3 regions of the Serratia odorifera genome follow, and region 1 is predicted to be linked to each of the others. Evidence: predicted binding sites of a transcription regulator. Region 1 holds the regulator's gene; each other region holds the start of a gene.
What was found. The regulator PhoB, encoded in region 1, activates phosphate uptake and scavenging genes when phosphate is short. The targets are predictions, from matches to a motif close to CTGTCATAAAACTGNCNNAT.
Positions count from the first base shown of each region.

Region 2: the regulator PhoB is predicted to act here: its motif matches at 7,558-7,577, upstream of glpT (glycerol-3-phosphate transporter).
Region 3: the regulator PhoB is predicted to act here: its motif matches at 5,725-5,744, upstream of pstS (phosphate ABC transporter substrate-binding protein PstS).

Region 1 covers NZ_JBGMUT010000005.1:60,321-70,228, forward strand. The annotation lists gene mak (fructokinase) at 1-477, shown strand, start outside; gene licT (BglG family transcription antiterminator LicT) at 512-1,354, opposite strand; gene sbcC (exonuclease subunit SbcC) at 1,538-4,795, opposite strand; gene sbcD (exonuclease subunit SbcD) at 4,792-6,018, opposite strand; gene phoB (phosphate response regulator transcription factor PhoB) at 6,230-6,919, shown strand; gene phoR (phosphate regulon sensor histidine kinase PhoR) at 6,944-8,260, shown strand; gene ACCC84_RS14500 (PstS family phosphate ABC transporter substrate-binding protein) at 8,277-9,212, shown strand; gene ACCC84_RS14505 (cobalamin-independent methionine synthase II family protein) at 9,479-9,908, shown strand, end outside.
Region 2 covers NZ_JBGMUT010000011.1:23,675-33,582, forward strand. The annotation lists gene recQ (ATP-dependent DNA helicase RecQ) at 1-1,548, shown strand, start outside; gene rhtC (threonine export protein RhtC) at 1,561-2,187, shown strand; gene rhtB (homoserine/homoserine lactone efflux protein) at 2,252-2,872, opposite strand; gene pldB (lysophospholipase L2) at 3,022-4,059, shown strand; gene yigL (sugar/pyridoxal phosphate phosphatase YigL) at 4,071-4,871, shown strand; gene glpQ (glycerophosphodiester phosphodiesterase) at 4,901-5,980, opposite strand; gene glpT (glycerol-3-phosphate transporter) at 6,057-7,409, opposite strand; gene glpA (anaerobic glycerol-3-phosphate dehydrogenase subunit A) at 7,768-9,417, shown strand; gene glpB (glycerol-3-phosphate dehydrogenase subunit GlpB) at 9,407-9,908, shown strand, end outside.
Region 3 covers NZ_JBGMUT010000006.1:29,136-39,043, reverse strand. The annotation lists gene ACCC84_RS15835 (ABC transporter substrate-binding protein) at 68-907, opposite strand; gene phoU (phosphate signaling complex protein PhoU) at 1,072-1,812, opposite strand; gene pstB (phosphate ABC transporter ATP-binding protein PstB) at 1,825-2,601, opposite strand; gene pstA (phosphate ABC transporter permease PstA) at 2,649-3,530, opposite strand; gene pstC (phosphate ABC transporter permease PstC) at 3,541-4,497, opposite strand; gene pstS (phosphate ABC transporter substrate-binding protein PstS) at 4,575-5,615, opposite strand; gene ACCC84_RS15805 (TetR/AcrR family transcriptional regulator) at 6,022-6,597, opposite strand; gene ACCC84_RS15800 (SDR family NAD(P)-dependent oxidoreductase) at 6,815-7,600, shown strand; gene ACCC84_RS15795 (NADP-dependent oxidoreductase) at 7,662-8,681, shown strand; gene glmS (glutamine--fructose-6-phosphate transaminase (isomerizing)) at 8,816-9,908, opposite strand, start outside.

The sequences.
Region 1 (9,908 bases):
CATGCTGGCGGTAACGGTATTTCCGGCGAGTGGGGGCATAACCCGCTGCCGTGGCTGGATGATGATGAACTGCGCTATCGCGCTGAAGTGCCGTGTTATTGCGGTAAGCAGGGCTGCATCGAAACCTTTATATCGGGAACCGGCTTCGCCACCGACTATGCGCGTCTGAGTGGGCAGTCGCTGACGGGGCAGCAAATCATGGCGCTGGCCGAGCAGCAGGATGCGTTGGCGGAACGGGCGATCGCCCGCTATGAAATGCGTCTGGCCAAGTCGCTGGCACAGGCGATCAACCTGTTCGACCCGGACGCTATCGTCCTGGGGGGCGGCATGAGCAACGTGGAACGGCTGTATCAAACCGTACCGCAGTTGGTAAAACCCTGGGTATTCGGCGGCGAATGTGAAACGCCGATCCGCAAGGCGATGCATGGCGATTCCAGCGGCGTGCGCGGCGCAGCCTGGCTGTGGCCGCAACGGTAATCGGGCGTTGGGGGAAGGGCCAGCCCTTTGCCGGTTATGTGCCGCTGATTTCGCTGCGTACCCGTTCAATATGAATGGTCAGAAACATCATCTCTTCACCGGTCAACTGATGCTGATAATTGGCTGCAATATGCTGATTGATTTTCCCGGCACAGGCAAATGACTCGCGGTATTTGGCTTTGACCAGCTGATACAGCGAGTCGTCCTCGCTGTCGACGTAGTTGCTGCCGAGCAGGCGTTGAGCGAAGAATTTCAAATGCGTCACAAACCGGTGGTAACTGAGCGCATCCTCATTGTAATCAAAGCGGAAATGGTATTTGACGATATTCAGTATTTCCTGCATTACGCGGGTGATATGCAAGGTGTTTTTCATTTCGTCGTTAAGCTGCGCATTCACCAGATGTAGGGCGATAAAGCCGGCTTCGTCCTCTGGTAGCTCGGCGTTTAACCTTTGCGCGATCAGCGCCAGCGCCTCTAGCCCGACGGCAAACTCGGCAGGGTAGAGTTTTTTGATTTCCCACAGCAGGACGTTGCGAATGTCCAGCCCCTGCGCATGGCGTTGCAGCGCGAAATGAATGTGATCGGTCAGCGTGATATAAACGATGTTGTGCAGTTTGCCCGGCAGGCGCTGGCGGGCCAGGCTGATGATCTTGTCGGCAGTCGTGATGCAGGTCAGCGGAATTTCAGCCAACAGCGCCTGGTAACGTTCGGTCATCGCGCTGCCGTTGGGGGTGAACACTTTTTCGATCAGGCTTTCATCCAGCCTGTCGCCGATGTTCTTTTTAAAGCCGATCCCTCGCCCCATCACCACCGTTTCTTGTTGGCGATCGTCGAGCGTAATAACGACGTTGTTATTGAGTATTTTCTCTATTTTCATGCATTTTCCGCCGTTACAGACCGTTAAAAAACAAAAAACCTGACGTCCAAGAGCATCCTGGAGGTCAGGTTTTGCCTGCATGCGCAGTAACAATCCTACTGCCAGTCATGATAAACGTTCTTACTGGCGGCTCAACGTATTTCCGCGTGGACTGCCGCCGCGATCACATTTCCATCCGGCCTGTCAGGGATGTTCCACCTGGTATTGCGCCTCGAGGCGGCTTACTCCCAGCCCGTTGACTTTCTTTACCTTGATCTGCACTGGAATACGTTCTTTCATCGCCTCGACGTGGCTGATCACGCCGATGGTTTTGCCGGAGGCGTTCAGGCTGTCGAGTGCATCCAGCGCGGTATCCAGCGTTTCTGCGTCCAGCGTGCCGAAACCTTCGTCCAGGAACAGAGAATCGATGCTGGTTTTATGGCTGACCAGATCGGACAACGCCAGCGCCAGCGCCAGGCTGACCAGGAAGCTTTCGCCGCCGGACAGGGTGCGAGTATCGCGCAACGCGTCGGCCTGCCAGGTATCCACCACCAGCAATTCCAGCGCGTCGCTGGTTTTGCGTTGCAGCAGGTAGCGGCCATGCAGCCGGCCAAGCTGATTATTGGCCAGATACACCAGATGATCGAGCGTTAGCCCTTGCGCAAACTTGCGGAACTTGTCGCCTTCTTTTGACCCAATCAACTGATTGAGCAGGCTCCAGTCATCGTACTGTTGCTGGCTTTGGGCGATCTGCGCCAGTAGTGCCTGCTGGTCGTTGCGGCGTTGGGCATCGCTTGCCAACTGATGGCGCAGCTCGCCCTGGCGGAACTGCAACGTCTTCAGTTGTTGCAGTAATGCCTGATGCTGAGCGGCGAGCGCTTCGCCGTCGCTCCGCGGGTCGGCAAGCGCGTTCGGCTGCTGCTGTTGATGCTGTTCCAGCGTTAGTATCGCCTGTGCCAGCAGCGCGTCAGCCTCGACGCGGCGTTGCTGCAAGTGCTCCTTGTGCTGTTGCAGGCGTTGGCGTTCGGCCTCGTCCAGCAAGGCGGCACTAAAGGCCGTTACATCGCTGAATTCGCTGGCGGCCAATGCCTGTTGCCAGCGCGTCTGCGCATGTTGCAGGCGTTCGGCCAACTGCGCCAGCTGCTGCTGCAACCCGGCCAACTGGCCGGTCAGGCGATCGCGTTGTTCCTGTGCCTGCTGCAAGCGCTCGCTGGCCTGGCTGCTGCTCTGCTCGTCGGCGGCTTGCCGTACCCGCAGGTTTTCGCGCACCTGCGCGACCTGCTGCTCGCCGAACAGCGTCAGCCGTTGCGCACGCAGCGTCGCGTGTTGCTCCTGCGCCTGCTGCCATTGCTGTTGCAACCGTTGTTGCTGGCGTTGTGTTTCAGCGAGGTTTTTTTCCAGCAGGTTGCAACGTTCGTTGAGCAAAGCGCTCTGCTGCTCGGCCTGTTGCTGTTGCGTTTGCAGCGTGACCAACGCGTCCTTGGCCTGCTGTACCGCCAACGCCGCCTGTTCATGCTGGGTCAGCAGTTGGCCGCCTTCACGCTCTTGGTTTTCACATTGTTCCAGCCAGTCGTGCAGACGTTGGCTATCCTGCAAACCGAAACTGAACGCCAGCGTGGCGGTCAATTGCTGCCAGCGCTGCTGATGCGCCGCCAACTGCTGTTCATCCAGGGTGATGGCTTGCTGTTGGCGCTGTAGCTGTTGCCTGAGGCTGTCATGGCGAGCACGCAGCTCAACGCCCTGCTTATAAATGACCTCGGTCTGCGTCTTGATGCCGTCCAGCCGTTGGGCGGTTTCCGACGGTTGCAGCGTTTCATAATGGCCGATCGACGGATGTTTGGTCGAGCCACACAGCGGACAGGGCTCGCCGGGTTGCAGACGACGGCGCTCGGCTTCCAGACTGACGATCTGCTGCTCCAGCCGCAGCGTTTTTTCCACTTCCTGCTCAAGCGATTTTTGCTGTTGATAGAGTAGACGGGCCTGCTCCAGCTGTGGCTCCAACTGGCTCAGTTGCTGCTGACCGTCGTTGAACTCCTGTCGCTGTTGTTGCAGCCGTTGGCTAATCTGTTGGCTCAGCGTCGAGAGGCTATAGAGCTGTTGGCGCGTCGGCCGCAGTTCGCCGAGCTGGCTTAAGCGCTGACGCAGCGTTGCCAGCGGTGTTTGCGCCTCCAGCGCCTGTTGCCGTTGCTGCTGCGCTGCCAGCGCCTGGTTCAGACTAACCGATGTGCCTTGATGCTGTTCCGCCTGCGCCGCCAACTGGCTGCGTTCGGCGTTGATCGTTGCCAGCGTGCGTTGCTGCTGCGCGCACTGCCGTTCGGCATCGTCGAGCGTTTGGCGCAGTTCGTGGCGATTTTTTTCTAGTTGAGCAATCTGGTGATCGAGCGGCACCACCTGCTCATCGATCAGTTGCTGTTGCTGCTGGCGCAGTAACGTCTGTTTTTGTTGCTCGGCTCGCGCTTGCTCCAGCGCCTGCTGCAATGGCGCCAAGGTGGCGTTGTGCTGCTGCCGTTGTTGCTCGAGTTGGGCAATCTGTTGTTGCAGCGTCTGATGCTCGCTGTGACAGCGCTGGTGTTCGTTGAACAGCGGTCGCAGTTTCTCTGCCGGTTCGCTGCGCGCCAGCGCTTGCAGCTGTGGTTCAGCCTGGCGCTGTTGTTGCTGCACCTCGCTCAGCCGTTGCTGATATTCCTGCTGTTTGTTCTGCGCCTGCTGCCACTGTTGCAGCCAGTTCAGCGCCTGTTGAACCTGCAGCGCCTGTTGGTTCAGCGCGGCTTCTTCGCTGCGTAATGCGTTGAGCTGGGTTTCCAGCTGTTGGCGTTGTTCATCGTCCAGCAGTGCTATGCCGCTGGCGCGTTGTTGCAGGGCATCGAGATCCAGCCGTGCCTGTTTATGCTGTTCAAATACCCGTTCTGACAGCTGGCCGTAAATCTCGGTGCCGGTCAGTTCCTCCAGCAGTTCGGCGCGATCGTTGGCATCGGCGTTGAGAAATGCGGCAAACTGCCCTTGCGACAGCATCATTGACTTGGTAAAACGGCCAAAATCCAATCCGGTGATGGCGGCAATCAGCTCCAGCTTGTCGCGCACCTTGTCGGCGACGATCTTGCCGTCGGCCAGCAGTGCCAGCTCCACTTTGGGTGCCTGCAGGTTGCCGTTCGGATCGTTTTTGGCCCGTCGCTGGCTCCAAAAAGCGCGATAGCCGATGCCCTTCACTTCGAATTCCACTTCGGCCAGCGATTCGGCGGTGTGGCGCGTCATCAGTTCGTTTTGGCTGGGGGAAACCTGCAGTCGCGGTGTTTGGTGATACAGCGCCAGGCACACCGCGTCGAGCAGGGTGGTTTTCCCAGCACCGGTCGGGCCGGTAATGGCGAACAGGCCATTGCTGGCAAAGGGTTCGCTGCTGAAATCTATTTTCCATTCACCCTGCAGCGAGTTGAGGTTTTTTAGCCGTAGGCTCAAGATTTTCATGCCGAAGGCTCCTGTTGCTGCACCGCGTCCACCGATTGGCGGAACATTTCACGCATTCGCTCGCGGCGGGGGGCGGCCAACTCGGTTTCCAGCGCTAACCGTCGCTCAAAGACCTCGTTGACGCTCAGTTCGTTCAGCGTCTCTTTGTCCTGGCGGTCAATCACCTGACGGCGCTGTTCTTTGCTGCGTCGCAGCAGCACCACCTCTACCGGCAGTTCATCCGTCAGATGTTGGATGCGCCGCTGGATGTCGCTCAGGTAATCCTGTGTTGCTACCTCGATATCCAGCCATACCGGCAACTCGCCATGATAATCGGCGAACTGCTGCAACTGGCGCTCTATTTGCGGTAAATCTCCCTTGATCAACTGCATCGGCTGAACGCAGGGGATTTCCAGCGGCGTAATTTTACGCAACGCGCCGTCGGCAAAATCTACCATAAACACGCTTTTGGCGTTACCCAACTCGTCGAAACTGAGCGGGATAGGCGAACCGCTGTAGCGGATGTGTTCGCTCTTCGCCACCATTTGCGCGCGGTGAATATGGCCAAGTGCGATATAATCCGCAGGTGGGAAGGCCTGCGCCGGAAAGGCGTCGAGCGTGCCGATATAAATATCGCGCACCGAATCGGAGCTGGTCACGCCAACGGTAGTCAGGTGGCCGGTGGCGACGATCGGCAATGCGCCACCGAGCGCATCACGGCGCGTACAGGCGGCCTGATACAGCGTTTGATAATGCTCGGCAATCGCTTCTTGCAACGCCGCCTGTTTCTGGCTGCCGGATTCACCGGCCCGGCTGAGCAGCAGATCGCGTGGGCGTAAAAAGGGAATCGCGCACAGCACCGCGCCGGGTCGGCCGTCACGTTGATTCAGTATCACGATCTGCCGGTCGAGTTCGCTCTGTGCATTGGCGATCACGGTGGTATTCAAGCAGGATAATAATTCACGCGATTCGTTCAGCGTCGCCACGGAATCATGATTGCCACCCAGCACCACCAATTGGCAGCCGGTGCGCTGCAGTTCCACCACGAAACGGTTATACAGCTCGCGCGCGTAGCTCGGCGGTGAACCGGTATCGAACAGGTCGCCGGCAACGATCAGCGCGTCTACCTGCTGTTGGTCGATCTGTTCAATCAGCCAGCGCAAAAATGCCTGATGTTCGGCGGCGCGGCTTTTGGTGAAGAAGTGTTGGCCAAGATGCCAGTCGGAGGTGTGTATCAGGCGCATGTTTCTACCGTAGCGTAAAAAATGTTGCGATGATTATAAGGGCAGGGAAACAAAAAAGGGTTTTTCTGCACGCTCGAATTTGTCGCTATGCTTAATGGCATTCATAAAGTGACTTTTGCAACGCGGTTTATTTCATAAATCTGTCACAAAACTGACGCATAATGGCGCCCGCAATCAAATTGTGATCGCTAACACATTGGCAGGATTGACGATGGCAAGACGCATACTGGTGGTGGAAGATGAAGCGCCGATCCGTGAGATGGTGTGCTTTGTGTTGGAACAGAATGGTTACCAACCGTTGGAAGCCGAGGATTATGACAGCGCCGTGACGCGCCTGTCTGAGCCGTTCCCTGATTTGGTGTTACTCGACTGGATGCTGCCTGGCGGCTCCGGCATTCAATTTATCAAGCATATGAAGCGCGAAGCGCTGACCCGTGACATTCCGGTAATGATGCTGACCGCGCGCGGCGAAGAAGAAGATCGGGTGCGCGGCCTGGAAGTGGGGGCTGATGACTACATTACCAAACCGTTTTCCCCCAAGGAGCTGGTGGCGCGTATCAAGGCGGTCATGCGTCGCATATCGCCGATGGCGGTAGAAGAGGTGATCGAAATGCAGGGCCTGAGCCTGGATCCTTCTTCACACCGGGTGATGGCCAACGAACTGGCTCTGGATATGGGGCCCACCGAGTTCAAGCTGCTGCATTTCTTTATGACCCATCCAGAGCGTGTTTATAGCCGCGAGCAGTTGCTTAATCACGTCTGGGGCACTAACGTTTATGTGGAAGATCGTACCGTTGACGTGCATATCCGCCGGCTGCGAAAGGCGCTGGAGACCAGTGGTCATGACAAGATGGTTCAAACCGTTCGGGGCACCGGTTACCGGTTCTCAACGCGCTATTAAACGCGCCGTGCTGGAGAACATAACGTGCTAGAACGCCTTTCCTGGAAGAGGCTGGCTTTGGAGCTGGCCCTTTTCTGTTTGCCCGCGCTGTTGCTGGGCCTGATTTTCGGGTATCTGTCCTGGTGGCTGCTGACGGCGGTACTGGCCGCGCTGATGTGGAACTTCTATAACCAGCTCAAGCTTTCGCACTGGCTATGGGTGGATCGCAGCATGACGCCGCCGCCCGGACGTTGGAGCTGGGAGCCGCTGTTCTATGGCCTTTACCAGATGCAGCAACGCAACCGTCGGCGTCGGCGTGAACTGGCCTTGCTGATCAAGCGTTTTCGCAGCGGTGCCGAGTCGTTGCCCGACGCGGTAGTCATGACCACCGAAGAGGGGAATATCTTCTGGTGCAACGGACTGGCTCAGCATTTGCTGGGCTTCCGCTGGCCGGAAGACAATGGCCAGCATATTCTCAACCTGCTGCGTTATCCTGAATTCAGCAGCTATTTGCAACAGCAGGAATTCTCGCGCCCGCTGACGCTGCAACTCAATAATGAACATTACGTTGAGTTTCGCGTCATGCCCTATTCGGAAGGGCAGCTGTTAATGGTTGCCCGCGATGTTACCCAGATGCGTCAGCTCGAAGGCGCCCGACGCAACTTCTTTGCCAACGTCAGCCACGAATTGCGCACGCCGTTAACCGTGCTGCAAGGCTATCTGGAAATGATGAGCGACCAGGAAATGGACGGCTCGCTGCGCAGCAAGGCGCTGAGTACCATGCAGGAGCAGACCCGGCGCATGGACGGGCTGGTGAAACAGTTGCTGACGCTTTCGCGCATCGAGGCGGCGCCGATCGTTGATATGAACGAAAAGGTCGACGTGCCGTTGATGCTGCGGGTGTTGCAGCGCGAGGCCCAGTCGCTGAGCGGAGGTAATCACCAGATTACCTTCCGGGTGAATGACGGATTGAAGGTGTTTGGCAACGAGGATCAACTGCGTAGCGCGGTATCCAACCTGGTGTACAACGCGGTAAATCACACGCCGACCGGCACCCATATCGAAGTCAGCTGGCAACAGACGCCGCATGGCGCGCAGTTCCAGGTCAGCGATAACGGGCCGGGGATTGCCGCCGAGCACATCCCGCGGCTGACCGAACGTTTCTATCGCGTCGACAAGGCGCGTTCCCGCCAGACCGGCGGCAGCGGGTTGGGGCTGGCGATCGTCAAACACGCGCTGGGTCACCACGATGCGCGGCTGGAAGTGCTCAGTGAACCGGGTCTCGGCACACGTTTCATTTTTACCTTGCCTAACCGGTTGATTGTTCCTGCGGCTTTGTCAGAGAATGCGCTGAAACATTAACGCGTGAGGCGAAGTGATGCGATTGTCCCGAGGAGTGTGGCTCTGCCTGGCGCTACTGTTTAGCCAGGGCGTGTCGGCGCAGCCGGGCGGCATGCTGGCGGGCAACCTGTCCAGCGTCGGCTCAGATACGCTGGCCAATCTGATGGCGCTGTGGGGGCAGGATTTCAGTCAACACTATCCCAACGTTAATCTGCAGATACAGGCGGCCGGGTCTTCGACCGCGCCGACGGCGTTGGCTGCCGGGGCCGCGCAACTGGGGCCGATGAGTCGGCCGATGAAGGCAGCCGAGCTGGCAGCCTTCGAACATCGTTACGGCTACGCGCCACTGGCGGTGCCGGTAGCGGTGGATGCGCTGGTGGTCTTGGTGCATCAGGACAACCCGCTACGCGGCCTTAACCTGCGCCAACTCGATCAGATTTTCTCCGCTACCCGTCGCTGTGGTGAAGCTCAGCCGTTGCAACGCTGGGGTCAGCTTGGCCTGAGCGGTGATTGGGCACAGCGCAGCATGCAGCGCTTTGGTCGCAACTCTGCGTCCGGCACTTACGGTTACTTCAAGCTGCGCGCCCTGTGCGGCGGCGATTTTATGGCGCGGGTGAATGAATTGCCCGGCTCCGCATCGGTGGTGCAGGCGGTGGCCGGATCGCTTAACAGCGTGGGGTATGCCAGTATTGGTTTCCGTGCCAGTGGCGTGCGTTTGCTGCCTTTGGCCACCCGCGGCGAGGATTACATTGCGCCGACCGAAGACAACGTGCGCAACGGCAGTTATCCGCTGGCCCGTTATCTCTATATTTACATCAATAAAGCACCTAACCAGCCGCTGGAACCGCTCACCGCCGCGTTTCTCGATCGGGTATTGTCCGAGCAGGGGCAAAACCTGGTGAACCATGACGGCTACCTGCCGTTACCGCCAACCACGTTGCATAAAACGCGTAGCCTGCTGGGGCTGGAATAAGCCTCGATCCGCCGGCGACGATCGTTACGGCGGCGGGCCAGCAATAAACGACGATTCCTCTGCCAATCTCCGATGCGACAAATCAAAGTGAATTTTCTTCAATGCCGATGAAAATTTTTCCGTTGCCGTTCTACTTGGTACGTGACAGGATTAATTCGGAAGTTTAGACGTCTGGATGTCTGTTTGTAACCCGGCGTAATAATTCAATCTGTAAATCATTAAAGCGAGCGGTTGTAAGCGCTTGTCTGTCACTGGGAGTCAAAATCATGTGCGAATGTCACCACGCTTTTCACGCCGACGTCGTCGGTAGCCTGTTGCGCCCTGCGGCGCTAAAAACCGCGCGCCAGCAGTATCAGCGTGGCGAAATCGATGCCGCCGCGCTGCGTACGGTGGAAGACGAGCAGATTCGTCTGGCAGTTGATGCACAGCGGGCACTTGGTTTGGCGGTGGTTACCGACGGTGAGTTTCGCCGGGCATGGTGGCATTTTGATTTTCTGGAAGGTCTGAACGGCGTAGAAGGCTACGATGCCAACCAGGGCATCCAGTTCAACGGAGTGCAAACCAAAGCGCGCAGTATCAAAGTGGTGGGTAAACTGGGCTTTAACCCACAGCACCCGATGTTGGCAGATTTTCGTTATTTGCAGACGATTGCCGGTGACGCAGTACCGAAGATGACCATTCCCAGCCCGAGCGTGC
Region 2 (9,908 bases), on a different contig from region 1:
AACTCTACCCAGACGCGCGAGCAGCAGCTTGAGGTGATGGCCGGTTGCCGCCGCGGCGATGTGAAGCTGCTGTATATCGCCCCCGAACGGCTGATGATGGACAGCTTCCTCGACCTGCTCGACCATTGCCAACCGGCACTGCTGGCGGTGGACGAAGCGCACTGCATTTCGCAGTGGGGGCACGATTTCCGCCCGGAATACCGGGCGCTTGGCCAGTTGAAGCAGCGCTTCCCCACGATGCCGGTGATTGCCCTGACCGCCACCGCCGACGAGGCGACACGCGGCGACATTACCCGCCTGCTGGCGCTGCACGATCCGTTGGTGCAGGTCAGCAGCTTCGACCGACCGAACATCCGCTACACGCTGGTGGAGAAGTTCAAGCCGCTCGACCAGCTTTGGCGCTTTGTGCAGGATCAGCGCGGCAAAAGCGGCATCATTTATTGCAACAGCCGCGCCAAGGTGGAAGACACCACCGCGCGCCTGCAAAGCCGCGGTCTGAGCGTTGCGGCATACCATGCCGGGCTGGACAACGAGCGCCGTGCCCAGGTGCAGGAGGCGTTCCAGCGTGATGATTTGCAGGTGGTGGTAGCCACCGTCGCCTTTGGCATGGGGATCAACAAGCCCAACGTGCGCTTTGTGGTGCATTTTGACATTCCTCGCAACATCGAATCCTATTATCAGGAAACCGGCCGCGCCGGGCGCGACGGCTTACCGGCGGAAGCCATTCTGTTATACGACCCGGCCGATATGGCCTGGTTGCGTCGCTGTCTGGAGGAAAAACCGGCCGGCCAGCAACTGGACATTGAACGGCATAAGCTGAACGCAATGAGCGCGTTTGCCGAGGCGCAAACCTGTCGTCGTCTGGTGTTGTTGAACTACTTTGGCGAAGGCAAGCAGCAGGCCTGCGGTAACTGCGATATTTGTCTCGATCCACCAAAACGCTACGACGGACTGGAGGATGCGCGCAAGGCGCTATCAGCGATTGGCCGCGTTGGACAGCGGTTCGGCATCGGCTACGTGGTCGAAGTACTGCGTGGTTCCAACAACCAGCGCATTCGCGAGTTCGGCCACGACAAATTGCCGGTGTACGGCATTGGCCGCGATCACACTACCGAACACTGGACCAGCGTACTGCGCCAACTGATTCATCTGGGCTTCATTACGCAAAATATTGCCCTGCACTCGGCGCTACAGCTCACCGAAGCCGCGCGCCCGGTGCTGCGCGGTGAAGTGCCGTTGCAACTGGCGGTGCCACGAATTCAGAGCCTGAAGCCGCGCAGCGGCGGCAGTCAGAAAACCTACGGCGGCAACTACGATCGCAAACTGTTTGCCAAATTGCGCAAGCTGCGCAAATCTATTGCCGACGAAGAAAACATTCCGCCCTACGTGGTGTTCAACGATACCACGCTGCTGGAAATGGCCGAGCAGATGCCGACCAAGGCCAGTGAACTGCTCAGCGTCAACGGGGTAGGACAACGCAAACTGGAGCGCTTTGGTTCGCCGTTTATGGCGATGATCCGCGACCATCTCGATAATGACGACGACTAGGAATCACTGAAAATGCTGATGCTGTTTCTGACGGTGGCGCTGGTGCACCTGATTGCGCTGATGAGTCCGGGGCCGGATTTCTTTTTTGTCTCCCAGACTGCGGCCAGCCGCTCCCGTCGCGAAGCGATGATGGGGGTGCTCGGTATTTCGCTGGGCATTGTGGTCTGGGCCGGCGTGGCGCTGATGGGGCTGCACCTGATCCTGCAGGAAATGGCCTGGCTGCATCAGGTCATCATGGTCGGCGGCGGGATTTACCTGTGCTGGATGGGCTGGCAACTGCTGCGCTCTGCCCGCGCGCAAAACGCCGGGCCAACGGCCAGCAGCGAGGTTCAGGTGGCGTTACCAAAACCTGGCCGCAGCTTTATCCGCGGCCTGCTGACCAACCTGTCCAACCCGAAGGCGGTGATTTACTTCGGCAGCGTGTTCTCGCTGTTTGTCGGCGACGACGTCGGCGCTGGCGCGCGCTGGGGGCTGTTCCTGCTGATTGTGGCTGAAACCTTTGTCTGGTTCAGTCTGGTCGCCGTGGTGTTTGCGCTGCCGGCGATGCGCCGTGGCTATCAGCGACTGGCGAAATGGATCGACGGGCTGGCGGGGGTGTTGTTCACCGGATTTGGCTTGCACCTGATCTTTACCCGCTAGGCCGTGTTATCGGGCGGGGCGTGCGGGCTTTGGCGCCGCGGCCACTCGCCTGTTTGTCACCTTGTCAGACCTTTCTGGCGGTCGCCAGCAGTCCCGCCACCAGAATGAACAGCGAGCCAAAGATGCGGTTGAGCAACTGCATCTGGCGCGGCGTCTTCAGCCAGCGGGCGATACGCGTGGCCAGCGTGGCATAGCCGATCATGACCAGGATATCCACCACCACGGTGGTGACGCCGAGCACCAGGTACTGCTCGGCCTGCGGCTGATTGGGCAGGATAAACTGCGGGAACAGCGCGGCCAGAAACACGATGCTCTTCGGGTTGGTCAGGTTGACCAGCACCGCGCGGCGGAACAAACGACGGCGCGGCATGCTGCCGGCCAGCGTATGCAGATCCAGCGCACCGGCGGCGCGCCACTGCTGGATGCCGAGCCATACCAGATAAGCGGCGCCAAGCCATTTCAACATTTCGAACGCCAGTAGTGACTGTGAAATCAGCGCGCCGAGCCCGATGCCGACCAGCACAATGTGGATGCTCAGCCCGAGCTGCAACCCGGCAATGGAAGCCGCTGCGCCGCGATAACCGTGACTGATGCCGGTGCTCATGGTGTTGATGGCACCCGAACCGGGAGACAAACTGAGGATAATCGTGGTGACCAGATAGGTCAGCCACCAGTCTACGGTCATTGCGAAACTCCCTCAAAGCGCCGTTTTATGCCACAATACGCCGGTATTGCGTCACTTTTTGTAAGATGTGCATCACAATACGCGAGTATGATTTTTTACGCCATAGGCCACAATGCGCTGCGTTTGGCGAGTGAAGGAAACCGCATTTCATGACGTCGTTTATACTCAGCCCTGATGAATGGTTAACCCGCGAAACGCACTTTGCCGCTTTTGCGACCGGGCCATTGCTGGATTTCTGGCGGCAACGCCAAGAGGGCGAGTTCAGCGGCGTGGGCGGCGTGCCGATCCGCTTTGTGCGTTTCAGTTCTTCGCGTCATCAGCGGGTGGTGGTGATCAGCCCCGGCCGCATTGAAAGCTACGTTAAATATCCGGAAGTCGCCTACGATCTGTTTCACTGCGGTTACGATGTGATGATCCTCGACCACCGTGGTCAGGGGCGTTCCGGCCGTTTACTGGCGGATCCCCACCGTGGTCATGTGGTAAACTTTGCCGATTACGTTGAGGATTTCAGCCGTTTTTACCAGCAGGAAGTGGCACCGCTCGGCTATCGGCAACGGGTTGCGTTGGCGCATTCGATGGGGGGCGCGATACTGGCTCAGTTTTTGGCTCGCCAGCCGCAGGCGTTTGACGCAGCCGCGCTGTGTGCGCCGATGTTCGGTATTATATTACCGATGCCGGGCTGGATGGCGAGCCGCATCCTCAACTGGGCGGAAAAACACCCCGGCATCCGTGATTACTATGCGGTCGGTACCGGCCAGTGGCGGCCATTGCCGTACGTGGTCAACATGCTGACCCACAGTCGCGAGCGCTATCGGCGCGCGGTACGCTATTATGCCGATTATCCCGAGCTACAGTTGGGTGGGCCGACCTACCACTGGGTGCGGGAAAGTATACTGGCCGGGCAACAGGCGATTGCCGGCGCAGCGCAGATCACCACGCCACTCTTATTATTGCAAGCCAGCGAGGATCGGGTGGTCGACAACCGTTCCCATCGGGCTTTTTGTCAGGCATTGTCAGACGCGGGGCACCCTTGCGAGGGGGAGAAACCGCGGGTTATCAACGGCGCTCGCCATGAGATCCTGTTTGAGCGGGACGCGATGCGCGCCGAAGCACTGAACGCAATCCTGCGTTTCTTTGCTCAACACTTAGGTGGTAACCCTACCGCCGACAACTCCATCAGAGGTTAGAACATAACGCTATGTATCACGTCGTCGCTTCCGATTTGGATGGCACGCTGCTATCCCCCGACCATACGCTGTCGCCTTACGCCAAAGAGACCCTGAAGCTGCTGACCCAGCGAGGCGTTCACTTTGTTTTCGCTACCGGCCGCCATCACATCGACGTTTCGCAGATCCGCGACAACCTTGAGATCAGCGCCTTTATGATCACCTCCAACGGCGCGCGGGTGCATAACACCGCCGGTGAACTGATCTTCAGCCACAATCTGGACAGTGATATTGCGCGCGATCTGTATGGGATGAAGTACAACGATCCGGATATCACCACCAACGTTTATCGCAACGACGACTGGTTTATCGACCGCGAAAGCCCGGAGCAAAAAGAGTTCTTCCGCGAATCGGTCTTCAAGTACCAGCTGTTTGAGCCGGGCCTGCTGGAGACCGATGGGGTATGCAAGGTGTATTACACCTGTGACGATCATGACAAGTTGCTGACGCTGGAAGATGCCATCAATGCGCGCTGGGGCGACCGGGTCAACGTCAGCTTTTCGTTCCCGACCTGTCTGGAAGTGATGGCCGGCGGCGTGTCGAAGGGCCATGCACTGGAAGAAGTGGCTAAGATCATCGGCTATTCGCTGAAGGAGTGCATTGCGTTTGGCGATGGAATGAACGATTTGGAAATGCTGTCGATGGCAGGCAAAGGCTGCATCATGCGCGACGCGCATCAGCGCCTGAAAGACAAGCTGCCGCAGTTGGAAGTGATCGGTTCCAATATTGACGACGCGGTGCCGCACTACCTGCGCGAGATGTTTCTGCGCTAATAGCCGGGGCGCCAAAGCGCCCCGTTTTTTTATTGATGCTGCCCCTGTTTTTGCAGGAACTGCACGCCCTTGTCCGGGAAGTCGGTGAAGACGCCGTCAACGCCGGCCTGGTTGTAAATCACCTGGTACAACTGGTTTACGTCGGTAACGTATTTCGGCAGCGCGTCGGCGCGAATGGTAAACGGATGCACTGCCAGCTTGCTGGCGTGCGCCTCTTTCACCATGTCGGTCAGCACGACGTGGCCAGGTTTGGAAAGATCGGCGTTTACCAGCATGTGATAGTCCGGCCCGATACCATCGGCGTACTGGGCGATCTGCTTCATTGCCCCCGGCTTGAACATCCAGTCATAATCGTAGTTGACCCAGCTGCCATCGGCCTTTTGCTCGTAAGTCTCGTTCCAGTCGGTATAGGCGATCAGCTGCACCAGCTTCAGATCCATACCCATCTTCGGTTCCAGCTGGTTCTTGATGCGTTTGAGCTCGTTGGCATCGAAGCATTGCAAATACACGTTGTCGTTCTTGCCGGTGTAACCGTATTGCTTCAATACCGCCAGCACCTTGCTGGAAATGTCCTTGCCTTCCTGCCGGTGGAACCACGGCGCCTTGATTTCCGGGTAAATGCCGATGTTCTTGCCGGTGGAGTGATTCAGTCCCTGTACGAATTCGATTTCTTCCTGGAAGGTATGCACGCGGAAGTCCGACTTGCCCATCGGAAAACGGCCCGGGTAGCTCTGTACCTGCTTACCGTCCTTGATGTCAAAGCCTTCGCTGAACTTCAGCGACTTGATTTCCGCCAGCGTAAAGTCGATGGCGTAGTAACGACCGTCTTTGCGTGCGCGATCCGGGAAGCGTTGCGCCACGTCGGTGACCCGATCGAGATAGTGGTCATGCAGCACCACCAGTTGGTCGTCCCTGGTCATCACCAGATCCTGCTCGAGGAAATCGGCGCCCTGGGCATAGGCCATGGCTTTTGCCGGCAGGCTGTGCTCTGGCAGGTAGCCGCTGGCGCCACGGTGGGCGATCACCACCTTGTCGGCAGCCTGGGCGATACCGCCGATCGACGTCGCTAACATGATCCCTGTCAGCAGGGCTTTGACATGAGTCCGCATAATCTTCTCCATGAGTGGGCAGGGTAGTAAAAAGGCCGCAGAGCGGCCTTGATATAATGCGTTATTTCTGTGACGGTTAACCGCGTTTGGCTGCAATGGCCGCGTGGTGTTTTCTTTCGCTGATCATGGTCAGCAGCAGCAGTAATACTGCACCGATGCTGCCGCCGATCATCACCATAAAGCCGCCATCCCAACCGAAGAAGTCAACGGTATAGCCGACGATGGCGCTGGCCGCGACCGAGCCGCCCAGATAACCGAACAGTCCAGTGAAGCCAGCGGCGGTGCCGGCGGCTTTTTTCGGTGCCAGCTCCAGCGCGTGCAGGCCAATCAGCATCACCGGGCCATAGATCAGGAAGCCGATGGTGATCATGCATGCCATATCGATGCCTGGGTTGCCGACCGGATTGAGCCAGTAAATGATGGTGGCGATGGTCACCAGCGTCATAAAGAACACGCCGGTAGCGCCGCGATTACCCTTGAACACCTTGTCCGACATCCAGCCGCACAGCAGCGTGCCCGGAATACCGGCGTATTCATACAGGAAGTAGGCCCAGGACGATTTATCCAGCGCGAAGTGCTTCACTTCCTTCAGGTAGGTCGGCGACCAGTCCAGAATGCCGTAACGCAGCAGATACACGAACACGTTGGCGACGGCGATGTACCACAGCAGTTTGTTCGGCAAAATATACTGCATGAAGATTTGCTTGGCGGTCAGCTCTTCTTCCGCTTTTTCCGAATAGTCGTCCGGGTAGTCGTTTTTGTACTCTTCGATCGGCGGCAGCCCACAGGACTGCGGCGTATCACGCATCAGCGCAAAGGCGATCAAGGCCACCAGAATCGCACCGAAGGCCGGCATGTACAGCGCAGCGTGCCAGTCGTTGAACCAGGCCATCCCCAGCAGGAACAGCAACGGTGGCAAGCCCCCGCCAACGTTATGGGCGCAGTTCCACACCGAAACGATACTGCCGCGTTCTTTTTGCGACCACCAGTGCACCATGGTACGGCCACACGGCGGCCACCCCATGCCCTGGAACCAGCCACAGAGGAACAGCAGCACGAACATCACGGCAATGCTTGAGGTCGCCCAGGGCACGAAGCCCATGAACAGCATCACGGCAGCGGCCAGAATCAGGCCGGCCGGCAGGAATACCCGTGGGTTGGAGCGGTCGGAAACCGAACCCATGATGAACTTGGAAAAACCGTAGGCAATGGAAATACCGGACAGTGCGAAGCCCAGATCGCCACGGCTGAAGCCCTGATCGATCAGATAAGGCATCGCCAGGGTAAAGTTTTTACGCACCAGATAGTATGCGGCGTAGCCGAAGAAGATCCCCAGAAAAATTTGCCAGCGCAATTTGCGGTAGAGCGGATCTACCTTATCGAGCGGCACACGGGAAATGTGTGCAGCTGGCTTGAAAATACTCAACATGAACGCCTCCGATGGCTTTATCGTTTATTGCATCCCGGGCAGAAAAGATGGCGGGATGATTGAGCGGATATCAATGTGTCGTTTTTTGTTCCATAACGAACGTCATGCTAGTCAAAACCCCTGGATGGCTCTGTGATGCATGGCGCAATTGTTACACTTTTATGAAACTGCGGCGGATTTTGAGCGATTCGTTAACGTTATGAAATAGAAAAACCTAAAAAAGTCGTGATGATGATCACAATCATGGTTTTTTATGGACATTTTTCTTTCGTTTTAGGTTCGTTATTGTTCCTTATCAAACAAAGACCGCACTGACTGTGGCTCAATAGCGCCAAACCGGCAATCTGGGGAAGGGTGGATGAGCAACAGTTCAGCGGTGAGCGAAACGGATGTGATCATTATCGGCGGCGGCGCTACCGGCGCAGGGATCGCTCGCGACTGCGCGCGCCGCGGCCTGCGCTGCCTATTGCTGGAGCGCCATGATATTGCCACCGGCGCGACCGGGCGAAATCATGGACTGCTGCACAGCGGGGCGCGCTACGCGGTTACCGACGGTGAGTCGGCGCGTGAATGCATCGAGGAAAACCGCATTCTCAAACGTATCGCCCACCACTGTATTGAACCCAGCAACGGTCTGTTCATCACCTTGCCGCAGGATTCGCTGACCTATCAGCAGACGTTTATCGCCGCCTGTCAACGCGCCGGGATAAACGCCGAAGCCATTGACCCTGGTGAAGCGCTGCGCCTGGAACCGGCCGCTAATCCGGCGCTGATCGGCGCGGTGAAAGTGCCGGATGGCACCGTTGACCCGTTTCGCCTGACCGCCGCCAATATGCTGGATGCGCGCGAGCATGGCGCACAGATCCTGACCTATCATCAGGTGATCGGCTTACTGCGCATGGGCGATCGCGTTAACGGCGTGCGCGTTTACGACCATAAAAATCGTCGGCAGTATGAAATTCGCGCCGAGGTGGTGGTTAACGCCGCCGGAATCTGGGGCCAGCAAATTGCCGAGTACGCCGATCTGCGCGTGCGCATGTTCCCGGCCAAGGGCGCCTTGCTGATCCTGGGCCATCGCATCAACAACATGGTGATCAACCGCTGCCGCAAACCGGCAGACGCCGACATCCTGGTGCCGGGTGATACCATTTCGCTGATTGGCACCACCTCAACCCACATCGATTACGATCAGATAGACAACATGGCGGTGACGCCACAGGAAGTGGACATCCTGCTGCGTGAAGGGGCACTGCTGGCGCCGACGCTGGCACAAACCCGCATTTTACGCGCCTATGCCGGCGTGCGACCGCTGGTGGCCAGCGACGACGATCCGTCGGGCCGCAACGTCAGTCGCGGTATCGTGCTGCTGGATCATGCCGCCCGCGACGGTCTGGAGGGTTTTATTACCATTACCGGCGGCAAGCTGATGACCTACCGGCTGATGGCGGAGTGGGCCACCGACGCGGTGTGCAAAAAACTGGGCGTTGCTCCCCCCTGTACCACCGCACAGGATGCGCTGCCCGGCTCGCGCCAGTCGGCAGAGGAAACCGTTCGCCGCGTGGTGGCGCTGCCGGCGAGTATTCGCGGCTCGGCTGTCTATCGACATGGCGATCGCGCCAGCCAGGTACCGGCCGGCGACCGGCTGGCCAACAGTCTGGTCTGTGAATGCGAAGCGGTGACCGCCGGCGAAGTGCGCTATGCGGTCGATTCGCTGACGGTGAACAATCTGGTCGATCTGCGCCGCCGTACCCGCGTCGGTATGGGGACCTGTCAGGGCGAACTGTGCGCCTGTCGTGCCGCGGGATTACTGACGCGTTTCAACGTCACCACGCCGCAGCAATCGCTCACCCAGTTATCGCATTTCCTCAATGAGCGTTGGAAAGGGGTGCAACCCATAGCCTGGGGCGATGCGCTGCGTGAAAGCGAGTTCACCGGCTGGGTCTATCAGGGATTATGCGGACTGGACGCACGCGGCGACGCTAAGCAGGAGGCGGACGATGCAATTTGATGTGGTTGTGATCGGTGGTGGTCTGGCTGGCTTAAGCTGTGCCGTTGGCCTGGCCGAAAGCGGTAAGCGCTGCGTGGTGGTCAGCTCGGGTCAGAGCGCGCTGTATTTTTCCTCTGGTTCGCTGGATCTGTTGGCGCAACTGCCGGACGGTACGCCGGTGGCGGCACCGCTGGAAGCACTGCCGGCGTTGGCGCAGCAGGCGCCGCAACATCCTTACAGCCTGATGGGGGCGGCGCAGGTCGCCACGCTGGCGGGAGAGGCTGAGCGGTTGCTGCAACGCTGTGGTCTTCGGTTGTACGGTGACAGCCGGCGTAATCATCTGCGCATTACGCCGCTCGGCACGCGCCGCGCCACCTGGCTCAGCCCGCAGGCGGTGCCGACCACGCCGTTGGATGGCGATCTGCCCTGGCGCAGTATCGCGGCGATCGGCATCGAGGGTTTTCTCGATTTCCAGCCGCAAATGGTCGCCAGTTCGCTGTCACAGTCGTTAG
Region 3 (9,908 bases), on a different contig from region 1:
CTCGGCATCCATGCAGCAAGGGCGCAGTTCGCTGCGCCCTTGCGTTCAAGCCATCATAACGTCCGCATCAGGCTTTAGGTTGCTGAGCCAACGGTGCAATTTTAAACTCACCGCGCGGTTGAGCGGTTTTGGTGTCCGGACCGAACCAGCGCTGGTAAATCGTCAACGCTTCGCCGTCCTGTTCCAGTTTAAGCAAGGTGTCGTTGATGGTGGCCGTCAGGCGTTCTTCGCCTTTGGGAATGCCAATGCCTTGATATTCTTTGGTGATACTGAACGGCGAGATTTCAAAATCAGCTTTTTGCGCCGGCGTCAGATTGCCGAGCAGACCGACCAGCTTGGCGTCATCCTGGGTGATGGCCTGGACGTTGCCGTTACGCAGTGCCACAAACGCCAGCGGGGTGTCGTCATAGGAAATCACTTTGGCGGTCGGGTAATGTTCGCGCAGGGTTATTTCCTGTACCGTGCCTTTATCCGCGCCGATACGCAGCGTTTTGATGTCCTCCGGGGTCTTCAGTACCCCTTTACGTGCGATGAATTTCTGCCCGGTGGCGAAATACGGCACGCTGAAATTCACTTCCTTGGCACGTTGCTCGGTAATGGTAAAGTTGGCGGCGATCAGATCCACTTTTTTGGCTGCCAGCAGCGGAATACGGTTAGCCGGGTTGGTGGCGCGCAGCTCGACCTTAACCCCGAGAGCCTTGCCTATCGCATCAGCGATGTCGACGTCGTAACCCACCAGCTTTTTACTCTGCGGATCGATATAGCCAAACGGTGGATTGCTGTCGAATACCGCGATGCGCACCACGCCGGCCTGTTTGATGTCGTCGAGTTTGTCCGCCTGCGCGGCAGCGCTAGCGAGACCGGCCAAGCCGGCCAACAAGGTTAAAGCCAAAGCGCGCTGTTTCATGAAAAGCTCCCAAGTGGTTGATGTCCTGCTGAGAGATAAGCTAGCAACTGCCATTTAGGTCAGGAAATAATATAAAAAGCTATATTTATAACCATTTTAACTTTACGGCTATTGGGCATGAAAAAGGCGCAGTACGCTGCGCCTTTGCCGGGAGAACGGAACGCTTACTCGTCGGTGACGTCCGGTGGCGTTTTGCCATCGGCCAACAGCTTATCCAGCGCGTCACCGCCGATATGGCGGAAATCCTGCCCCTTAACGAAGTAGAAAATGAATTCGCAGATATTCTGACAACGGTCACCGATACGCTCGATCGACCGCGCGCAGAACAGCGCGGTCAGCACGCTGGGAATGGTGCGTGAATCTTCCATCATGTAGGTCATCAGTTGACGCACGATGCCTTCATATTCCTGATCGACCTTCTTGTCTTCGCGGTAGATACGCACGGCTTCGTCGAGATCCATGCGGGCAAAAGCATCCAGCACGTCGTGCAGCATTTGCACGGTGTGACGGCCAAGGGACTCCAGGCTAACCAGCAGCGGTTGATGCTGATGCGAAAACTTTTCCAACGCGGTGCGGCAGATCTTATCTGCCACGTCGCCGATACGTTCCAGCTCCGAAATGGTTTTGATGATCGCCATCACCAGACGCAGGTCACTGGCGGTCGGCTGACGCTTGGCAATAATGCGCACGCAGGCTTCGTCGATCGCCACTTCCATCATGTTGACCTTGTCGTCGCCTTCGATCACCCGCTTGGCCAGCTCGCCGTCCTGGTTGTGCATCGCGGTGATAGCGTCGGTCAATTGCTGTTCCACCAGCCCACCCATGGTCAGCACCTGGGTACGGATGTGTTCGAGTTCAGCGTTAAACTGGCCGGAAATGTGTTTGTTTAAATTCAGGTTATCCATGATGCATCCTCATCAACCATAACGGCCAGTGATGTAATCTTCAGTCTGTTTTTTCTGCGGCGCGGTGAACAGGGTGTCAGTATCACTGAACTCAATCAATTCGCCCAGATACATAAATGCTGTCGAATCAGAACAACGCGCGGCCTGCTGCATGTTATGGGTCACAATCACCACGGTGTAGTCCGACTTCAGCTCGCTGATCAGTTCTTCAATCTTGCCGGTAGAGATCGGATCCAGTGCCGAGCAGGGTTCATCCAGCAACAGCACGTCGGGACGAATGGCGATGCCACGGGCGATGCACAGACGCTGCTGCTGGCCACCGGACAGGCTGTAACCACTCTGGTGCAGCTTGTCTTTGGTTTCATTCCACAGCGCCGCTTTGCTCAAAGCCCACTGTACGCGCTCATCCATGTCGGCACGCGACAGTTTTTCAAACAGGCGAACACCGAAGGCGATGTTGTCGTAAATAGACATCGGGAACGGCGTCGGCTTTTGGAACACCATGCCCACTTTGGCACGCAACAGCGCGATATCCTGGTTATCGGTCAGAATGTTCTGGCCATCCAGCAGAATATCGCCTTCGGCGCGCTGTTCCGGATACAGCTGGTACATTTTGTTGAAGGTACGCAGCAGCGTGGATTTGCCACAGCCGGACGGGCCGATAAACGCGGTCACTTTGTTCTTGGCGATGTCCAGCGTGATATTTTTCAACGCATGGAATTTGCCGTAATAAAAGTTCAGATCGCGTACCTGAATCTTGCTGGCGGAAGCGAGGTCAATATTACTCATCTAGACTTCTCTCTTTTCACAGCGCCGCCGCGGCGGCGCTTAAATTTTTATGAATGCTTTTTCTTGGCGAAAATCACACGCGCCAGAATATTCAGTAACAGTACGCACAGGGTGATCAACAACACCCCGGCCCAGGCCAGTTGCTGCCATTCGGCAAACGGGCTCATGGCGAATTTGAAAATGGTGACCGGCAGGTTGGCGATCGGCTGCATCAGATCGGTGGTCCAGAACTGGTTCGACAACGAGGTAAACAGCAGCGGCGCCGTTTCGCCGGCGATGCGCGCAATCGCCAACAGCACGCCGGTAATGATGCCGGACACCGACGCCTTCAGCGTGATGGCGGAAATCATCCGCCATTTCGGCGTGCCGAGCGCATAGGCAGCTTCTCGCAGCGTGTCCGGTACCAGCTTGAGCATGTTTTCGGTGGTGCGGATCACGATCGGCACCTGCAGCAACGCCAGCGCGATAATGCCCGCCCAGCCGGAGAAATGCTCCATTTTCGCCACCACAATGGTGTACACGAACAGGCCGACCACGATTGACGGTGCCGACAGTAAAATGTCGTTAATAAAACGAATCACTTCTGCCAACCAGGATTTGCGGCCGTACTCCGCCAGATAAATCCCCGCCAGAATGCCGAGCGGGGTACCGAAGATGGTCGCCCACAGGATCAACAGCCCGCTACCGGCGATGGCGTTGGCCAGCCCGCCGCCAGCGGTGTTGGGCGGCGGCGTCATTTCGGTAAACAGCGCCAGCGACATGCCGTCGATGCCTTTGGTGACGGTAGAAAACAGGATCCATACCAGCCAGAACAGGCCGAATACCATGGTGGCCATCGACAGGAACAGCGCGATACGGTTCTTCTGGCGGCGCCAGGCCTGCATTTTGCGGCGGCTTTCCGCCAGTGCCAGGTTATGTTGCATATCCATCGTCGCCACGTTAGCGTCCCTCATTCTTGGCCAGGCGCATGACCATCAGTTTCGACAACGCCAGCACGATAAAGGTGATAACAAACAGAATCAGCCCCAGCTCCATCAGTGCTGCGGTGTGCAGCCCGGATTCCGCTTCGGCGAATTCGTTGGCCAGCGCCGAGGTAATGCTGTTGCCGGGCATATACAGCGAGGCGCTGTCGAGTTGGTAGGTGTTACCGATGATAAAGGTCACCGCCATGGTTTCGCCCAGCGCTCGGCCAAGGCCCAGCATTACGCCGCCAATCACACCGTTTTTGGTGAACGGCAAGACGATGCGCCAGATCACTTCCCAGGTGGTGCAGCCGATACCGTAGGCCGACTCTTTCATCATCACCGGGGTCTGTTCAAACACGTCGCGCATTACCGCGGCGATGTAAGGGATAATCATGATCGCCAGAATCACCCCGGCGGCCAGAATGCCGATGCCGAAGGCCGGGCCGGAGAACAGCTCGCCGACGATAGGAATGCCGGACAGGACGTCGCCAACCGGTGTCTGGAAATATTCGGCAAACAGCGGGGCAAATACGAACAGCCCCCACATGCCGTAAACGATGCTCGGGATGGCCGCCAGCAGTTCAATCGCCACGCCCAACGGGCGCTTCAGCCAATTCGGTGCCAGTTCGGTCAGGAACAGCGCGATGCCAAAGCTCACCGGGACCGCAATGATCAAGGCGATAAGCGAGGTAACGATGGTGCCGTATATCGGTACCAGTGCGCCAAACTGCTCCGCCGGTGCGTCCCACTCTTTGGTCCACAGGAAGGAGAAGCCAAACTTCTGGATGCTCGGCCAGGAAGCGAAGACGAGTGAAACAATGATGCCACCCAGCAGCAATAGGGTAATCAGCGCCGCCAGTTTCACTAGCGCGCTGAACAGGATGTCACCATTTTTGCTTGGAGCCTTAATGGTCGGCTTGTACTCAGCCATAGATTACTCTTCTGTTTAAAGCTGGGAGGGCCCGGCATGCCGGGCCCAGATATAACGGCTAACCAAACGCTGGCCGCTTAATACAATGCTTTGCCTGAGCTGTCTTTCACGTTGGTTTTCCAGGCTGCGCGTACCTGTTCAACCACTTCGTCCGGCAGGGTGGCGTAATCCAGCGCTTTGGCTTCGTCGCCACCGGACTTGTAAGCCCAGTCGAAGAATTTCAACACTTCTGCGCCTTGTTCAGCTTTCTTCTGTTCCTTGTGAACCAGGATGAAGGTGGTGGAGGTAATCGGCCACGCGTCCTCGCCTTTCTGGTTGGTCAGGTCCTGGGCGAAGGTTTTGCTCCAGTCCACGCCTTTGGCCGCGTTGCTGAACGCATCTTCCGTCGGGCTGACCGCTTTGCCATCGGCGGACACCAGCTTGGTGTAGGCCAGGTTGTTTTGTTTGGCGTAGGCGTACTCTACGTAGCCAATAGCGCCCGGCAGGCGTTGTACGAATGCCGCGATACCGTCGTTGCCTTTACCGCCCAGACCGGTTGGCCAGTTAACCGTTGAGCCGGCGCCGATTTTCTCTTTCCACTGTGCGTTGACTTTGGCCAGGTAGCTGGTGAAGACGTATGAGGTACCGGAACCGTCAGCGCGGCGCACTACGGCAATGTTCTGATCTGGCAGTTTTACGCCCGGGTTGAGTTTGGTGATGGCCGGGTCATTCCATTTTTTGATATTGCCCAGGTAGATATCGCCCAACGTTTTACCGTCGAGGGTCAAATCACCGGATTTGATACCCGGAATATTGACCGCCAGTACCACGCCGCCAATCACGGTCGGGAACTGGAACAGGCCGTCAGCAGCCAGTTTTTCATCCGATAACGGCGCATCGGAGGCACCAAAGTCAACGGTATTGGCGATGATTTGCTTCACACCGCCAGAGGAACCAATCCCCTGATAGTTAACTTTGTTGCCGGTTTCTTTTTGATAAGAATCTGCCCACTTGGCATACACCGGCGCGGGGAATGTCGCACCTGCACCGGTCAGGTTGGCAGCAGCGAAAGTAGACACAGAGGCCAGAGAGAAAGTCGCTGCCACAATACTGGCGACGGTGGTACGCATCAGTTTCATAATCCCTCCTAATGGGATATTCAAAAATCGACTTCGAGTCGTTTTCATCAGAGTAAGTATTGCTGCAGGAGGGAAAATAGGACAGTTTGGTGACAGAAAAATGTATGAAATATGACAGTTATATGACAAGACGCGGGTTTTAAAATTAATTTAATTATAATCAATGCGTTATGAAAAACCCCGCCTGATTGGCGTGTTTTTTAATCTGCGGACTTTCTGAAAATGACTCTTTTTCTGCTTATTAATCAGCCGATTATTGATCGAATTATTCTCTTTAAAATGGCGGTTTCGACCGTAGATCGATAACGCGGCTGTGACGATCGCTCACCCCGCGACGCTAGCTCGCCGGCAATCCCACCGCCATCTCATGCGCCAGATTAACGTTTGATGACATTCTGGCCGTGGGTTACTGCGCAGCGCTTTTCGCCTGCGAACCCTCAGCGTCAAGGATACGCGTGCGGCAAACCTGCAGGATCTCATCTGCCAGCGCCGAACCTTGCGGGCAGGCACGCGACAGCACCACCGCCCCCACCAGATGGGCAAGCGTGTCGATAGCTGCGGCTCGGGTTTCACCTGCGCCATCGCCGCCCTGCGTCAGCATGGCCAACTGGCGTTCAATGCCTACGGCAAATAATTCCTTGACCGACTCGGGCTGGCGCGCCGCATCGGTGGACAGCGCCGCCATCACACAGCCGTCACCGATACCGTTGCGATGCTCGCGGGACAGGTACTGTTCGACAATTTGTGCGATATCCTTGCCTTCGGTTTTTGCCTGCGACTGGGCAAACCCGCAGGCCACTGCTTCCAACATCAGGTCGGCCTTGGAAGCAAAGTGTTTGTAAAACCCGCCATGGGTGAAACCGGCGGCCGACATCAGCTCGGCAACGCCAACGCCATCATAGCCGCGCTCGCGAAACAGCACCGAGGCCGTTTCTACGATGCGCATCCGGTTTTCCTGCGCCTGCGCTTTGCTCACTTTCATCTTTATCGGCCCTTCTCGTCGAAAATCATGGCGCCAGTATACATTGATGATGATCGTAATCAAACCGATTGACAAGTTAGATTATGATCATCATTATTAATCGCGCCAGCCAACCCTGACCCGATGATGGAAAACCGGCTGGTAAAAACCGTGATCCAACACCGAGCCCGCGGCCTAAGGTTGCATGCCGATATTGTTCAACCAAGAGAGTGAATCTATGACTACTTCTGCCGTCCTGATTACCGGCGCGTCCACCGGTATCGGTGCTGTTTACGCCGAACGCTTTGCCCACCGTGGCCACGACCTGGTGCTGGTCGCACGTGACCAGGCACGACTTGACGCGCTGGCCACACGCCTGCGGCAAGAAACCGGCGTGGCCGTGGATGTCCTGCCAGCCGATCTTACCCAATCCGACCATCTGGCACGCGTCGAATCGCGTCTGCGTGAAGACTCGCGCATCACCACCCTGATCAATAACGCCGGCATTGGCCAGTCAGGCGGCTTCGTCGAGCAGAACTCGGCGTCGATTGAACAGCTTGTCGCACTCAACATCACCGCATTGACACGGCTGGCCAACGCCATTGCGCCACGCCTGGTGCAGGCGGGTAGCGGCTCGATCGTTAATATCAGTTCTACCCTCAGCCTGATGCCCGAGTTTGGCGCGACGGTGTATGGCGCGACCAAGGCCTTCGTGCTGTACCTGTCGCAGGGTCTGCATCTGGAACTGTCACCCAAGGGCATTTATGTTCAGGCGGTATTGCCAGCCGGCACCTATACCGAAATCTGGCAGCGTGCAGGCATCGACAGCAGCACCCTGCCACCGATGATGGAAGTGGGCGAACTGGTCGATGCGGCGCTGGTCGGTTTCGATCGCCGTGAACTGGTGACAATTCCCCCTCTGCACAACGCCGAGAGCTGGGATGCATTGGATGGCGCAAGGCTGGCCATGCTGGCAGAGATCAAACAGGACGAAGCCGCGGCAAGATACAAAAACGGCCAATAAATCGGTGCAGCCTGCCATGCAGTACCGTGCTTATCCTTAAACACAGCGAGATGAACATGCAATGAACAATCAGACGATCAACGCGCTCACCCTCAGGCGCTATGGCAAATCGCCCGAGGTAGGGTTCGAGCAGATTTCGCTGCCTGCGCTACGGGCCAATGAAATCAGGGTAAAGGTTTATGCTGCCGGCCTGAACCCGATCGATAACATCATCCCGACCGGCATGTTCAAAGCGGTACTGCATTTGCAGCTCCCGGCAACGCTGGGCAGCGATCTGGCGGGCGTCGTCACCGAGGTGGGCAGCGGCGTAACCCGCTTCACGCCCGGCGACGCCGTTTTTGCCAGCCTGTTCGATCTGGGGTCGGGATCCTTTGCCGAATTCGCGACGGTGCCGGAAAGCGCCGCCGCGCTCAAACCAGCCAATCTGAGCTTCGTGCAGGCTGCCGCCACGCCGATGGTGGCGCTGACCGCCTGGCAAGCACTGCAGGAGCGTGCCGGGCTGCACGCCGGGCAAAAGGTGTTTATCCCCGCCGGATCCGGCGGTATCGGCACTTTTGCCATCCAACTGGCAAAACATTTGGGCGCAACGGTAGCTACCACCACCAGTAGCCATAATGTCGCACTGGTACGTAGCCTGGGCGCAGACCAGGTGATTGACTACCACCAGCAGGATTTTGCGAGCGTACTCAGCGGCTACGATGCGGTGCTTGGCACCCTCAAGGGGGAGACGATTGAAAAATCCGTCGCTATTCTCAAGCCGGGAGGCAGCATCATCTCGCTGACCGGGCCATTGGACGCTGCCTTCGCCCGCACCAGAAAGCTCAACGTCTTTTTGCAATTGGTGTTCACATTGATGAGCCGCAAGATCGTACGTCTGGCGAAACGGCGCGGCGTGAACTATTCATTCCTGTTTGTGCGCGCCGACGGCGCCCAGCTCGCCGAGATCGGCAAACTGCTTGCAAGCGAGCGTATCAAGCCGGTTATCGATACGGTGTTCCCGTTCGAACAGGCCAAGGAGGCGCTGGCTTATCTTGCCCAGGGGCGGGCGAAAGGAAAAGTGGTGATCGAGATGCAGCCGTAGTCCAGCGTTCAGCCCGTCAAATGCCGCCATGCTGCATCCGACATAAAAAAATCCGGTATGCGGGTAAACGGCATACCGGATTGGCTGTTTGCGTTTTCGCGCCTTGCACCGGCAATGGCGCGCAGCGCGAGGCATCACTCTACGGTGACGGACTTCGCCAGGTTACGCGGCTGATCGACGTCAGTGCCTTTAATCAGCGCAACGTGATAGGACAGCAGTTGCAACGGCACGGTGTAGAAGATAGGCGCGACGATTTCCTCGACGTGCGGCAGGGGAACGATGGTCATTCCTTCGCTGCTGACAAAACCGGCATCCTGATCGGCGAACACATACAGTTGGCCGCCGCGTGCGCGGACTTCTTCAATATTGGACTTCAGTTTTTCCAGCAGTTCGTTGTTTGGCGCCACCACGATCACCGGCATATCGGCGTCAATCAGCGCCAATGGGCCGTGCTTCAGTTCGCCCGCCGCGTAGGCTTCGGCGTGAATATAAGAGATCTCTTTCAGCTTCAGCGCACCTTCCATGGCAATCGGATACTGATCGCCACGGCCGAGGAATAACGCATGATGCTTGTCGGAGAAGCCTTCCGCCAGCGCTTCGATGCTCTTGTCCAGCGACAGCATCTGCTCAATGCGCGCCGGCAACGCCTGCAGGGCGTGCACAATGTCATGTTCGACGCTTTCCGCCATGCCCTTCAAACGCCCCAGGCGCGCCACCAGCATCAGCAGAACGGCAAGCTGGGTAGTGAAGGCCTTGGTCGACGCTACGCCGATTTCCGTGCCGGCCTTGGTCATCAGCGCCAGATCGGATTCACGCACCAGAGAAGACCCTGCCACGTTGCACACCGCCAGCGATCCCAGGTATCCCAGCTCTTTCGACAGGCGCAACGCCGCCAGCGTATCGGCGGTTTCACCTGACTGCGACAGAGTAATGATCAGGCTGCCCGGACGCACCGCAGACTTGCGGTAACGGAATTCGGAGGCGATTTCGACATCGCACGGCACGCCGGCCAGCGATTCGAACCAGTAACGCGCCACCATGCCGGAATGGTAAGAAGTACCACAGGCGATGATCTGCACGTGTTGCACCTTCGCCAGCAGTTGATCGGCGCCTTCGCCAAGCTCGCTCAGGTTGATCTGGCCATGGCTGAAACGCCCTTCCAGGGTGTTTTTCAACGCCAGCGGCTGTTCAAAAATTTCTTTCTGCATGTAATGACGGTAAGCGCCT